Regions from separate parts of the Lysinibacillus sp. UBA5990 genome, predicted to be linked through region 2. Evidence: riboswitches for the same ligand, from Rfam matches in the RefSeq annotation. Region 2 holds a riboswitch; each other region holds the start of a gene.

Evidence for each region. Region 2 has a riboswitch for cobalamin ahead of B3D94_RS18395 (ABC transporter substrate-binding protein). Riboswitches for the same ligand answer to the same signal wherever they lie in the genome.
Region 1: another riboswitch for cobalamin. It lies ahead of B3D94_RS02295 (hypothetical protein); the one in region 2 lies ahead of B3D94_RS18395 (ABC transporter substrate-binding protein).
Region 3: another riboswitch for cobalamin. It lies ahead of B3D94_RS12225 (FecCD family ABC transporter permease); the one in region 2 lies ahead of B3D94_RS18395 (ABC transporter substrate-binding protein).
Region 4: another riboswitch for cobalamin. It lies ahead of metE (5-methyltetrahydropteroyltriglutamate--homocysteine S-methyltransferase); the one in region 2 lies ahead of B3D94_RS18395 (ABC transporter substrate-binding protein).

Annotation. Positions count from the first base shown of each region.
Region 1 covers NZ_DJAY01000003.1:162,879-166,480, forward strand. The annotation lists gene B3D94_RS02285 (hypothetical protein) at 1-432, shown strand, start outside; gene B3D94_RS02290 (glutathione peroxidase) at 520-1,065, shown strand; cobalamin riboswitch at 1,168-1,366, shown strand; gene B3D94_RS02295 (hypothetical protein) at 1,529-2,086, shown strand; gene B3D94_RS02300 (ABC transporter substrate-binding protein) at 2,070-3,020, shown strand; gene B3D94_RS02305 (tyrosine-protein phosphatase) at 3,156-3,602, shown strand, end outside.
Region 2 covers NZ_DJAY01000015.1:1,161,950-1,165,551, forward strand. The annotation lists gene B3D94_RS18390 (elongation factor G) at 1-1,440, opposite strand, end outside; cobalamin riboswitch at 1,617-1,803, shown strand; gene B3D94_RS18395 (ABC transporter substrate-binding protein) at 1,968-2,963, shown strand; gene B3D94_RS18400 (precorrin-3B methylase) at 3,016-3,602, shown strand, end outside.
Region 3 covers NZ_DJAY01000014.1:45,196-48,797, reverse strand. The annotation lists gene B3D94_RS12235 (YdhK family protein) at 1-44, opposite strand, end outside; gene B3D94_RS12230 (biotin transporter BioY) at 161-757, opposite strand; cobalamin riboswitch at 912-1,102, shown strand; gene B3D94_RS12225 (FecCD family ABC transporter permease) at 1,299-2,345, shown strand; gene B3D94_RS12220 (ABC transporter ATP-binding protein) at 2,351-3,142, shown strand; gene B3D94_RS12215 (DMT family transporter) at 3,220-3,534, opposite strand; gene B3D94_RS12210 (DMT family transporter) at 3,534-3,602, opposite strand, start outside.
Region 4 covers NZ_DJAY01000015.1:1,466,384-1,469,985, forward strand. The annotation lists gene metE (5-methyltetrahydropteroyltriglutamate--homocysteine S-methyltransferase) at 1-1,722, opposite strand, end outside; cobalamin riboswitch at 2,005-2,183, opposite strand; gene B3D94_RS19885 (aminoglycoside phosphotransferase family protein) at 2,341-3,216, opposite strand.

The sequences.
Region 1 (3,602 bases), on a different contig from region 2:
GTGTGGGAACAGCTTGTACAAGCACTTACATATAAAAATGGACATGCACGTGCACTTGCCGCACAAATTTTATGTGCTTTAGCTGCAAAAAGTGATCCCGAAGAAAGAGTATTAGAAGATTTTTTAAAGATTTGGGCTGTGACTTATGATGAAAAGCCCGTCACGGCAAGGCATACATTACAGGCTATTTGGAAAATTGGTTTAGCAGGCCAAGTACAAAGCGATTTAGTCGTATCTTATTTAGCCAAGAGATTTCAAACTTGTTTAGATGAAAAGCATCCTACTCTCATTCGCTATGATATTATTGTATCTTTAAAAAAATTATATGATCAAACGAGTGATCCTAAATTATTAAACATAGCCCATCGCTTAATTAATGAAGAGCAAAATGTTAAATATAAAAAGAAATATAAGTCAGCCATCCGTTCCTAGTAACGAGATGGTGTTTTTTGTGCAAACTCTTTGGTTATTAGGAGATTAGTCAACTATAATATATGAAAAAACAAAAGGGGTTAGGGAATGAGTATTTATAATTATTTAGTACGGAAGCCGAATGGTGAAATTTTATCAATGGAAACTTTTCGAGGAAAAACGATGCTAATTGTTAACACGGCCAATCAATGCCGATTTACATATCAGTTTGAAGACTTACAAAAAATGTACGATAAATATGGAAAAAATAATTTTGTCGTTTTAGGATTTCCTTGTGATCAGTTTGGCCATCAAAATCCTGAAGATGGAGAGGAAACTGCGCATCTTTGTAAGGTAAACTATGGAGTTACGTTTCCCATTTTTGAGCTAGTCCAAGTAAATGGGGAGACGACACACCCTTTATTTAATTATTTAAAACATGAAGTTGATTTTCGTGAATTCGGAAAAGCAAGCATGCAGGAGAAAATGCTTGCTGAGGCAATCATTCAACTTGCTCCAAGCTTTTTAGATGGTCGTAATATTCGCTGGAATTTTACTAAATTCCTAGTAGATGCAAGTGGAAAAACCATAGCTCGCTTTGAGCCTACAGACTCACAGCTTGATATTGAGCAAGCAATTGAAAAAGTATTGTAGTAGAGTAATTTTATAGAAATGAAAATACTTCTAAAACGGCTATCATTTTTGTACGCAACTATTTTTTCCTATCAATCTATGATAAACTGCTTTACAAGTGAATTATTCTTGCAGAATAAAGGTGCTAGCTAGCATAATCGGGAATTCGGTATAAGCCGAAGCTGTTTCCGCAACTGTAAGTACAGCTATTATAAAGATGTGCCACTGTTTCATAGGAAATGGGAAGGTTCTTTATAGCTCTTATCTATTTATATAGGAGCGTTGTACAAGCCAGGAGACCGACCTTTATTTGAACGTATAACAACTCTTCGGAAGCTAAGAGGATATACGGCAAATACATAGGCAGTGTCGTGTTTCTATGACAATCATTATGGTATTTTCGTCGTTCCTTTGTGTGAGGAGCGATGTTTTTTTATGTTCTAAAAAAGTGAGGATTTTCATTATGAAAAAGGGGGACAGTAGGTTGAAAAAAGATGCACGTTATTCTTGTTATCCTTTTATGCGAGAGAAGGCTTCAACTGTCGATTTTGAGATTCGCACAGATAGTTTAACAACGCATTTAGGGGTCGCGCTAGCTATAGTAAAGAAAGAGAATGTCCAGGTTGTTGTAGATGATTTAATCCAGATTTTACCTATGGCTTATCATGTGAATGGCTCGGTTCGTGGAAAGCTAGCAGTTACAGATGAGGATCTATCTTGGTTAAGTGAGCGCTATGATTTTTATGTAAGTCATGTGAAGGAAGAGATTCAAAATTTTGTTTTACCTCAAGGAACAGAGGCGGCTGCTGCTTTACATCTTTGTCGTAGTGAGGCGAAAAAATCATATCGAACTTTACACACGGTTTCGGAAGAACGAGAGGTACCTAATATTCTCTTCGATTATTTAGGCTTATTAGCCAATGTATGTTTTGTAATGGCTGTCTATACGAATCAACAAGCTGAAATAGCTGAAATTCCGTTTATGAGTAAATCATATCCAATGAAAAAGAAAAAGGTGAATAATAATGAAGAAACTATTTAATTTACAATGGCTATCGGTATTATTGCTAGTGCTCGTTTTAGCAGGTTGTGGTACCGCGGAAGATACAAAAAATAAAGATGTATCCGAAGATGAACAAAAGATTGAGCAAACAAGTTATAAAGTAACAGATGATCGTGGTGTCGAAATAGAGTTTAAGGAAGTGCCAAAAACAGTTGTGTCTTTACAGCCTAGTAACACAGAAATTCTATTTGCACTAGGGGTTGGCGATAAAATTGTAGGTGCCACTGAATATGATACATATCCAGAAGCTGCCCAAAAAATCGAACGTGTTTCTGATACTGTGAATTATAACAGTGAGCGAATTTTAGCGTTAAAGCCAGATGTTGTTATTGCGTATACGATTGGTGAGAAGGATGCACTTAAGCCACTCGAAGATGCAGGAATTAAAGTGTTTGTTATTCAATCAGCGGGTACATTCGATGATGTATATGGAGATATCGAACAAATTGCAGCTGTTATGGATGTTAAGGATAAAGGAAAGGCATTAAATGAGGAAATTAAAGCAAAAATCGCTGATGTGCAAACAAAGGTTAAAGAAGTAAAAACACCAAAAAATATTTATTTAGAAATTAGTCCAAAGCCTGAAATATATACAGCAGGCTCTGGCACTTTCCAACAAGAAATATTAAATGCGGCAAATGTAAAGAATGTGTTTGAAGATTTAGATGGCTGGAAGCAAGTATCTGAGGAAGATGTTATTGCGAGAAATCCAGACGTCATTTTAACAACAGTCAATTATACAGAAAATCCAATTGGAGAAATCCTTGCTCGTGATGGGTGGAATACGGTAACAGCTATTCAAAACAAGGCAGTTCAGTCCCTTGACACAGATATCTCAAATCGCCCAGGTCCGCGTATCGGTGAAGCAGTTGAGCTCGTTGCTAAAGCTGTGTATCCAGAGTTATATAAATAAAATCGTAGAAAATGTTAGTTGTTTATTACAGCTAGCATTTTCTATTTTATTACCTAGTGTGAAAATTGGTATTCATGTAGTTTGTTCGATAGAATAAAGGTAAGAACGCTAATTAATATAGGGAGGTGTAGTTCAATGAAGCAAGTACAAAAAAATATTCAGTTTGAGGCCGTTTATAATTTCCGAGATATGGGGGGGTATCAAACGAAGGATGGGCGCGTTATAAGAAATGGCTTATTTTATCGCTCTGCCGCACTTGGTAAAATGACAGCGACAGATAAAGAATTATTTGAAACATTAGGTATTAAAACAATTTTTGATTATCGTGACACAAATGAAGTACAACATAATCCTAATCCTGTGTTTCCACAAACTCGATATATTCAAATCCCTGCGAAGGGAAAGCATGCTTTTGAAATGCCAACCAATACAGGTGGTAGAGAGTTTTATAAAGTAGTTAACGCTGATATGTTCAAGGACTTTTATGCACAAATGCCTTTTCATAATCCCTCTTTTAAGGAATTAATGATGACTATACAAAACCCTAATAATTTAGGGCTAGTCCATCATTGCGCAGTTGGA
Region 2 (3,602 bases):
TGTTACTGCGTAGCCTGTGAGTAAGCCATGATGATCACGTTCAAACAAATGCTTTTCTACGAGGCGTTGGTTGCCCACTGATAAATCATCTGCATGACAGGCATTGCTAAAGGTAATGCCTGTCCCACGTTCATTTGGCTCCATTAATAAATGAATTTCTGCATAATGCTTTAGTGGTTCAAAATGTCCGTAGCCTGTAACAGTTGTCGCAATTGTTTCCATGTATAATATTTGCGGCTCTCCAAAAGAGATGTTTAATGTAAAGCGCTTCATAAATATTTCAATCAGGACCTCTAACTGAATGACACCCATTATATGCACATGGATTTCCTGAAACTTTTCCTGCCATACGACACGCAATGATGGCTCTTCGGCCTCTAGTAAACGGAAAATCTTTAATACTTCTTTAATATGTTGCTCACCCTCATATTGAACTTTTGCCTGTAATGTAGGGACAAGCTCATAGGGCTGTGATAGCGTGTTACTGCCAATGTGATCGCCAATGTTTGCCTGGCTGAGTCCTTTAACAGCGAAGATTTCACCAGCCTCAACATGCTGAACAGTTTCAAATCGACTGCCGTTATAAAGACGAATTTCTGTTACTTTCTCTGTAAGGTCTCCAAACGTAAATTCATCTCGAACTTGTAATTTGCCTGTTAAAGCCTTGATGAATGTTAGACGCTGATGGCCGTCATGTCGTATTTTAAAAACCTCTCCTTGAAACGGTGCTTCCGGCTCGAAGTGAGTATCAGTTATGAGTGGAAGTTGAGCAATAAATTCTTGAATGCCTTCATCCTTCAATGCAGAACCTGTAAAGCAGGGGAAGGCGTATTCATTTTTAATCATCGATTGTAACTGATTGATGCACTGGCCATGCGCCAATGTTTCATTCAAAAAGGCATCCAGCAGCTCTTCATCACGCTCCGCCAGCCATTCCATGATTGTCCTTGAAACATAGTTTTCCTGAAGTGGTTCATCTACAAATAATACATGTTCAGAGAAATCTTTATGGAGCTGAGTCATCACAGCCCTTACATCTGCTCCGTCACGATCTATTTTATTAATAAAAAAGAATGTAGGGACATGATAGTTCCGTAAAAGCTGCCATACCGTTTCAGTATGACCTTGTATACCTTCTACTGCACTAATAATAATGATAGCATAATCCATGACACGGATGGCACGCTCCATCTCTGGGGAGAAATCGACATGTCCTGGTGTATCAATCAACGTATATGTATCGTCGCCAATAGTCATGCGTCCTTGCTCGGCAAATATCGTAATGCCCCGTTTGCGCTCAAGCTCATGATTATCTAAATAGGCGTCCTGATGATCGACACGCCCCCGCGCTTGTATACTATTTGTATGAAAAAGCATTTGCTCGGAAAAGGTTGTTTTTCCTGCATCAACATGAGCAAGAACCCCAATCGTCTTGTACATAATAAATCCTCGTTTCTATAAGTGGCTATCTTCTCATTGTATCAGAATACTAGCACAACTATTTCTTGTAAAATGATTCGTCTTTTTGTCGAAATAGTGCTAATATAATGATGATTATATTTTTTGCATTCTACTACAGATTGTGAAATAACTCATGAACTGCTAGTCTATCAATAGCATGAATAGAACATATTGGTGCAAATGGCCTTTGTCATTTGCTTAAAAGGGAAATCGGTGCAATTCCGATGCTGTCCCGCAACTGTAAATGGGGAGTCTATACAGCATGCCACTGTAGTTTTACTATGGGAAGGCGTATAGATGATGAACCTAAGCCAGGATACCTGCCAGTATATGTATGTTAACTAAGAACCACGAGGATGGGGATAGTGATAAAGGTACTAATACCGTTTTTTCACTATGCAACTCTCTTGGCGACAAGAGGGTTTTTTTATGCCCTTCCAATTATCCTGGTAGCAAAGAAGTCTCTGATTTCTTTCTATATTTATCACAACAAAGGAGAAAAGGACATGAAAAAATGGAGAAGTATATGGCTAGTCATGGTCATCGCCTTAATCGCTGTATTAGGAGCGTGTGGCGCAAAGGACAAGCCTGAATCAGCAACACAAACTGAAAAAGTTGAACCGTCTGAGGCGACAGCATCTGAAGTCATCATTGAAAATAATGAAACTACCCAAACCTATAAGGAAGCACCTAAAAAGGCCATTAGCCTAAATCAACATGTAACAGAAATTATGCTTGCATTAGGCTTAGAGGATTCCATGGTAGGGACAGCTTATTTAGATGATAAAATCTACGAGCCGCTTCAAGCAGCCTACGATAAAGTTCCAGTTCTTTCAGATCAATATCCAACGAAGGAGCAAGTCATTGATGCCGAAGCAGATTTCTTGTATGCAGGCTGGAAAAGTGGCTTTGGTGAAAAAGGGGTAGGAACACCAGAGGAGCTTGAGGAATTAGGAATTCATACGTATCTACATACGGCTTCCAATATGACAAAGCCAACATTAGAGGATATTTTCACTGATATTCGTCATATCGCGGAAATATTTCGCGTGGAAGATCGTGGCGAAGCATTAATTGAACAAATGACAAAAGGTGTCGAAGAAGTTCAAGCTCAATTACCAAAAGACAGCGAAAATTTACGTGTGCTTGTCTTTGATAGTGGTGATAAAGATGTGTTCACGGCTGGTCAAAACTTTATGAATGAGCTAGTAACAATTGCTGGCGGTCAAAATATCTTTGGAGATGTGGAGTCAGGATGGACAACGGTATCGAAGGAAGATGCAGTAGATCGCAATCCAGAGGTGGTTGTTGTCATTGATTATGGTGAAACAACTGCCGAACAAAAGATAAATTTCTTAAAGAATGATCCAGCGTTGAAGGAAATGGAAGCAGTCAAAAATGATCGCTTTGTCATCCTTCCACTTTCAGCGGCATCTGAAGGAGTACGTGCCGCAGAGGCCATTCAAATTTTAGCCAAGGGCTTCTACCCAGCAAACTTTTAAAAACATTCGAGCTAGCGCTTTGCTAGCTCCTTTTTCTTAAGGAGCGATAACAATGAATGCATTTCGTCAAAACATACCAGATAAAACGTTTGAAACCCTTAATCAGCAAGGTGGATATTCACGATTAGCAGTAAGCCCTGGCATTATTAATAAGCATTACACGCCAGCCCAATTTCAAAAAATAGCTGAAATTGTAGGGGAGAAGGGGGCCATTAAATATTCGGCTTCCTATAGCCTATTATTATCGATCCCCTCTAGCGAACTGACAGAAGCTACCCATGCCTTACAGGAGGCTGGGCTGTTTGTTGCTTCGTCAGGTCCTCATATAGCCATGAAGGCATGTGATTTTTGTGATGGCGAAAAAATGGAGGCAGTTCCTCAAACAGAACAGCTCTATCAGGCGTTGGACGTTATAACTGTGCCTGCAAGAGTTCGAGTCAATGTGAATGGCTGTGCATCGGCTTGTTATAATCCTACATATGACGATATAGGACTAGTCTATCAGCATGAGAGCTTTGATGTTTATTTAGGATCCATTCCAATGGGGGCAAAGGCACAGGCGGGTACTCTCTTTGCGAAGAGAGTAGGGATCGACCATATTGAAGATTTCTTGCTACAAATCATTCGTCTCTACCAGGA
Region 3 (3,602 bases), on a different contig from region 2:
ACTGCTGATAATAGTCCACTTGACCATCTTCGTTTGAATGTCATATGAGATCCTCCTTTCTATTTGCCCTTACTGTAACAAACAAATATGCAGAAATGATGGACATTAACTTTTACAAAAAACTTCTTTAGTCTATTGACTAAAGAAGTTGATGGAAGCGTTATTGAATGGGCATGATATTCAATGTTTTTTGTAATCGGTATGCTAAAATACCAGCGAAAATAGCTAAAATAATATCTTTTGGAAGTGGGGGGATCATCCAAAGCCAAGCTAATCTATAGGAAAAATCCTCTGGCGCACTGGCCCATAGTTTGTACGCAATAAACATCCAGTTTGTACCTACTAAATAATTGATAGCAGTTGCAATGAATGCGGCTAGAATATAGCTTTTCTTCGTACCACTTCGCTCTACCATTAATCCAGCAACAAATGCTGCTAAAATAAAGGTGATAATGAATCCAAATGTGGGACTTAATAGATGACTGAACCCTCCACCAAAGCGAGCAAAGACAGGTGCTCCTGCTAAACCAATACACATATAGACTGTGCAGGCAAGCGCCCCCTTCCTACTACCTAAAATAAGTCCTGCTAAAATGGCAAAAAAGGTTTGTAGAGTAATCGGCACTCCTCCCACTATCATAAAGGGCACAAAGGAAGTTATATTGGCACCGATCATCATGAGGGTAGAAAATAATCCAATATATGCAATATCTACAGTCTTTAATTTTTGATGACTTTGTTCAGTTACTGTTGACATGATTTCACCTCTAATTTCGAAGTACTTATCGTTAGTGTAAAAAACTAAATTATTTGTGTCAACTTTATTTTTGTTTTAGGTTAACTAAAGTATGCTGGGAATTCCTTGTAGACTAACTATCTATAAAAATGTATGATAGAATCGTCATAATTTTATAACTTTACATACTATTGGTGTGACATTTTAAACAATGTCGCTTAAAAGGGAAGTCGGTGGAAGTCCGACGCTGTCCCGCAACTGTAACGAGGAGTCCTATTATGTTTATTTGCCACTGTTAAAAATGGGAAGGCTATTTATAGGATGATGAAACGAAGCCAGGAGACCTGCCAATAAGTAATACCTGTAATGCCCACGAGGATGCAAGCAATTACGGACAATAGCTGGATTTTCTGACTTTGTTTATTCGAGGGTATTTTTGTGCGTATTTTTGCATGAAATGCCCTTTTTTTATTGAGTGCCAACTGAAGTAAGATCATCTGACCTACATTATGCGAAAGTATATTTAATTGCTTCATTCATCATCTTAGTAGGAGTTTAATGAATGAATAAAAAATTTATGTTATTTTCTTTAGTGCTTCTTTTAGTATTAATTGTATCTATGACATTTGCTGTAATGGTTGGATCTGTTTCTGTGACGCCATTGTATGTATGGAAAGTAATTCTGTCGAAATTACCCTTTATACAACACACGATAGAGCAAGATTGGAGTCGCTCACAGGAAATTATTATTTGGCAAATAAGAGTACCCCGTGTCATCCTTGCGGCTATTGTAGGAGCGGGTTTAGCCATTGCAGGGGCAGCGATTCAGGCACTTGTAAGAAATTCCATTGCAGACCCATATATTTTAGGAATTTCTTCGGGAGCAGCCGTTGGAGCAACTTCTGTAATTATTTTAGGTGCTTTTTCATTTTTAGGTATTTACGCACTCTCTGTGTCAGCCTTTATAGGGTCTTTGCTCGCGATTGGGTTAGTATTTTTCTTATCGCGCGTAGGTGGCAGGGTCTCGATTTTCCGCTTGTTATTGGCAGGGATGGCAGTTTCCTTTATATTAACAGCCATTTCTAATTTTATATTAATGATGTCAAAGCAAGAGGGGGCTTTAAAGGCGGTTATGTTTTGGATGCTAGGCAGCTTAGCGGGAGCAAAATGGAATAATATTATTATTCCGGCCTCCATATTTTTCATTGTGTTCGGGCTTTTATGGCTATTCTATCGAAATTTAAATTTGCTATTACTTGGGGAAGAGGCTGCTGTAACATTAGGAGTCAATCTTCAACAATTTCGCATACAGCTCATTTTACTTGTCTCACTTTTAACGGGGGTACTTGTAGCAGTTAGCGGTTCTATCGGATTTGTGGGATTAATCATTCCGCATATAGTACGGTTAATTGTCGGCTCTAACTATAAATATGTAATACCGGTCAGTGCTTTATTAGGAGGGATCTTCTTAGTTTGGGCAGATGCATTAGCTCGAATTATTATTGCTCCACAGGAAATGCCAATCGGTATTATTACAGCTTTCTGTGGGGGACCGTTTTTCATTTGGTTACTCCGTCGTAACAATTATTCTTTCGGTGAAGGAGATTAACTTCCATGACATTAGAAGCAAAACAAGTATCATTCTCCATTTACGATCAACGCATACTTCATGAGGTGAGTGTAAAAATAAGGGAAAAGCAATTTGTCGGGTTAATCGGCCCTAATGGTAGTGGGAAGTCGACTTTGCTTAAAAATATGTATCGACTTTTAAAACCTGAAAGTGGGACAGTTTTGTTAAATGAACAAGATATTTTAAAGCAGTCTAGTAAAGCTATTGCTAAAAATTTAGCCGTTGTTAGTCAAGAAACACCTGTATTATTTGATTTTACTGTTAACGATTTAGTCAGTATGGGAAGGACTCCACATAAAAAGCTATTAGAGTTTGATCAGGAACAAGATTTTCAAATTGTTAAAGATGCATTGAAGCAAACAGGTATACTGCATCTAGCGAAACGAAGCTTTAGCTCACTTTCTGGTGGGGAAAAGAAGCGTGTCATGGTGGCAAGAGCACTCGCTCAGCAAGCACAGGTACTTATATTAGATGAACCAACAAATCATTTAGATATTCAACATCAACTTCAGCTGATGGACTTAATTCAAACTTTACATCTAACAGTAGTAGCCGCTCTACACGACTTGAATATCGCCGCCATGTACTGTGACCAAATTTATGTTTTACAGCGCGGACGCATTGTTTGCCATGGTACACCAGAAGAAGTACTTACACCATCATTGCTGCGAGAAGTATTTGGAGTATTTGCAGATATTCAAACACATTCACTGACAGGTAAACCGTATCTTACATATGTCCCTGAACAATTCGCAAGAGGGGTCCACCCTATTTAGTTTGCCTCGATCATTCAACTTCATCTAATAAAAAAGGGCGCCACTTCATTTAAGAGGGCGCCCTTTGTCATCTACTATTAAGATACTGCTTTTAAACCTGCAACTCCAATGATAATCGCAATAATACTGATGATTCGTGCGAGGTTTTTAGATTCCCCGAAGAATATAATATTGACAAGCACGGCACCTACAGTTCCAATACCAACCCAAACAACATAGGCGATGCTTAGTTGTAAATAGTCGAAGGAAGCATATAAAAGTGCAAAAGATAAACCAAAGCCTCCGACGTATAATAATAAATTTCGTACGGTTTTATGTTGACTATAAAAGCGTAAACCAATGACACCGACTATTTCTGCCAATGCTGCTAATAGAACAAATAACCAGCCCATTATGCATCCACTCCTTTTGTTGTACTAGGATTCTTCGATGGATTATCCGCCAATTTTAGGCCAATAAC
Region 4 (3,602 bases), 300 kb from region 2:
AGAAATATCATTGCGTACAAAGGACCAATTTAAAATGGTCACTGGCCCCGTCAGCATCCCTTTGACAAAGCGCTTCGTTAAGCTTTGGGCATATGCAGACTCTTTCACAGTAATGGATGAAGACCATGCAACATCTCCATAAATAATTGGAGGCTTCACACAGCGAGAGCCATACGAAACAACCCATGCTTTTCCAGTAAAGGCAAAGCCCGTCAATTTCTCACCGAAATATTCGACCATGTCTGTCCGTTCAAATTCTCCATGAACTAGTACATCTATATCAAGATCCTCCTGTAAGTGAATCCAGCGCTTTGTTTCCAGTTCAATAAATGCTTCATAGTCTTCATTCGACAATTGTTTCTTTCGCCAAGCATTACGATTTCTCTTCACCTCATCAGATTGAGGGAAGCTGCCGATTGTCGTTGTTGGGAATAGTGGCAGTCCTAATGCCAGCTGCTGTATTTTTTGACGTTGATTAAAATCACTATGTCGCTCAAAATCCTTCGTTGATACGGATTGAGCGGCTTGCTGGATCATTTTATTTTGACGAATCGAATGATTTTTTAGGGCTTCAATGGCCTTCATACTTGCTGAAAAATTATGACGTATCGTTCCGTCTTGATTTTTTCTATATTTAGTGAGCTCAATAATTTCTTCGATTTTTTCATCAGCAAACGCCAGTGCTTGTTTGAGAACAGGGTCCAGCTTTTTTTCAAGTGAAGTTGATATTGGTACATGTTGAAGGTTACTTGAAGGTTGAATCCACAATTCCTTAGCATCACAGAGCTTTTCAATAGCTTGAATCGTGGCGTTAGCCTCGGCTAAATTTGAACGCCATATATCACGACCATTAACAATACCTATAGCTAAAACTTTATCTGGAGGGAAACCAAATTGTCGAAGTGACTCCATATTCCCTTTATAGCCATGTACGAAATCTAAACCAAACCCTTGGACTGGCAATGAAATCAATGTTTCATAGGAGCATAATGCTTCAAAATATGTTTGTAGCATTAGTTTTGCTGCTGGAACGGTTGTCGTTAATTGAGCATAGATTTCTTGTACTAGCTTCCGTTCTGCAGAGTCAAGTGTCGTCACTAAAGAAGGCTCTTCTAATTGAATCCACTCGGCACCTGCATCTACTAATTCTTGAATAATCTGAGCATAGAGAGGTAATAAGGCTAATAAATATTCAACCTGTGTTAATTTACTGTAGCCCTTAGTTAGCTTATAAAATGTATAGGGCCCAATAAGTGTCGGCTTCGCAATAATTCCGAACGCTTCTTTTGCCTCTAAAAAGTCGGCCAATACCTTATTTTCTGTTAGTTGCAACGGTTGCCCTTCATATTCAGGAACAATGTAGTGATAGTTGGTATTGAACCATTTGGTCATTTCACTAGCTACTGCTGAATGATTTCCTCTCGCTACACTGTAGTAGGTATGTAAATCCACCCTTCCACCTTGCCAGTTAAAGCGCTTGGGTACTAAGCCAAACATTAAGGCTGTATCCAACATTCTATCGTATAGTGTGAAATCTCCCACTGTCACCATATCGATGCCAAGTTGTAGCTGCTTTTCAATCCGCGATAACCGAATACTTTTTAGGGTTGCCTGAAAATCCTCTTCCGTTCGTTCTTGACGCCAAAATGCTTCTAACGCCTTCTTCCATTCGCGATCATCTCCGATATATGGATAGCCAATGAGTGTACTAGAATAAGTCATATTTAATCTCCCTTTCATCAATAAGGTTATGGTTACTTGCTCTTACAAATTTGTGTCATCCCTTGCTAGATTGAGTGGCTCTATATGAAAACCAGTGGACTTTGCTTTCGAATACAGAATAACAGCATGAAAAAAAGCCATTCTCCTTCTCGGAAAATGGCTGCATGGTAAAATTATTAATACAAAAACAATACGAAAAAATAGAACTTTCGTTTAAAATCATTTGTTATCGCACAGTGCCTGTTTAGTCACTATTCACCACCTATTTCCACGTAGGTATTTGGTGTGTACTAGAAATTGGCAGGTCTCCTGGCTTCTCATCAACACGCCTCACAGCCTTCCCGGTTTCCCAGTGGCATTTGTGATTTGCTCCGAATTACAGTTGCGGGACAGCGTCGGATTTGCACCGACTTCCCTTTTAAGCCAGACTTTCATCTGGCACCATTTCTTACACTATATTCAGTTATGCCCCTACTATACCATATATTTCAGAATAGTAGAAATTGTTTTTACATAAAAATTTATCTATTTACTCTGTTTTTAATTGTAAATCATCTGGCCCTTAGTGATAATGCCTTATATTAATTGAACTAAGTCCAAGTTAATTGTACAAGCAATCTATCTATAATCTTTAATTCCATCTTCAAAAGCCTGTCTATCACCATTCTCAATCCCGTGCAATGCTTCTTGTAAAGCAAATGTACTTTTATAAAATTTAACTCGTTCAGATATTTCATTACCGTTAGGATATAGGTTGATACACATATCAAAAAAATCCTCACCATAGCTAGAAAGTATTCCAGCAAAGTCATACGCTGGATCTCCTAAACCCGAACCACCAAAGTCTATTATCCCTGAAATCATACTTGTTTTTGGATTCCACAAAATGTTAGATGCTCCGAAATCTCCGTGTATAAGTGATAGATCTAAATTTGAGAATGCCTTCCCTTTTAAGAACGTTTCAAAAGATTGTGAGATTTCCTGTTGAGCGTCTCTTCTAATAAAAGGAAATAATTTATTTTGAATCTTATTATACAAGTTATACATCTCTTCACGAGGGTTACGAACCTTTAATTTCAAATCTCGGCTTGCTTTTTCTCCAGAAATAGAATGAAGTTCTACAAGAAAAGAAACAAGTTGTTTTGCCAACCCGTTAACCAATTCAACACTCTTAACACCTGTTAAACTTTCCTTCCACATAGGAACACCATCTATTAGGTGATAACCAGTGAAGACCTTACCTGGTTCTAGCTCTTCAAAAGATTGATAAATTGGATTCGGAATAGGAATTGAAATGATACCTTTAATATATTTTAAAATTTCCGTCTCTCTTTTTAATTGAATGATTCCATTTTTATATTTTGGAAATCTAAAAACCAAAAATTTGTTTACAATGAATACATCATTATTCTGTCCAATTTCATTAGGATAGATGTCTTCAATGCAAAGGTCGGAATAAAGCGATTGAATGTTTTCAATAAAGTTATTATTCATTTAGTAATACCCCCTTTCAGTCTCTTTCTAGCTTTTTGATCTACTAACTCTTGTTGAACTTATCTGTTCCTTTAGTTTAAGAACAATTCTTCACAAGCTCAACTATACTTTAACAGAAAAATCCAAATCACTTTACAAGATGCTCCACAATCTTGCCCTTTCCATGAATAAAGACGCTTTCCTTATAAAAGCGCCTGATTGTTGAATAAACAACTGCATGATGTCTACGTATTGTTCAGTAAATCATCAGCGAAAATAGGATTGTCTGAATATTATTGGACTTTCTTTAAAAGAGTTGTGTTTTTAAGTGGGGCTTTATCTTCAACTCAATATTCAAAACTCACTATTGCCTTTGGTCGTTTATTCGAATTGAAAATCTACTTATG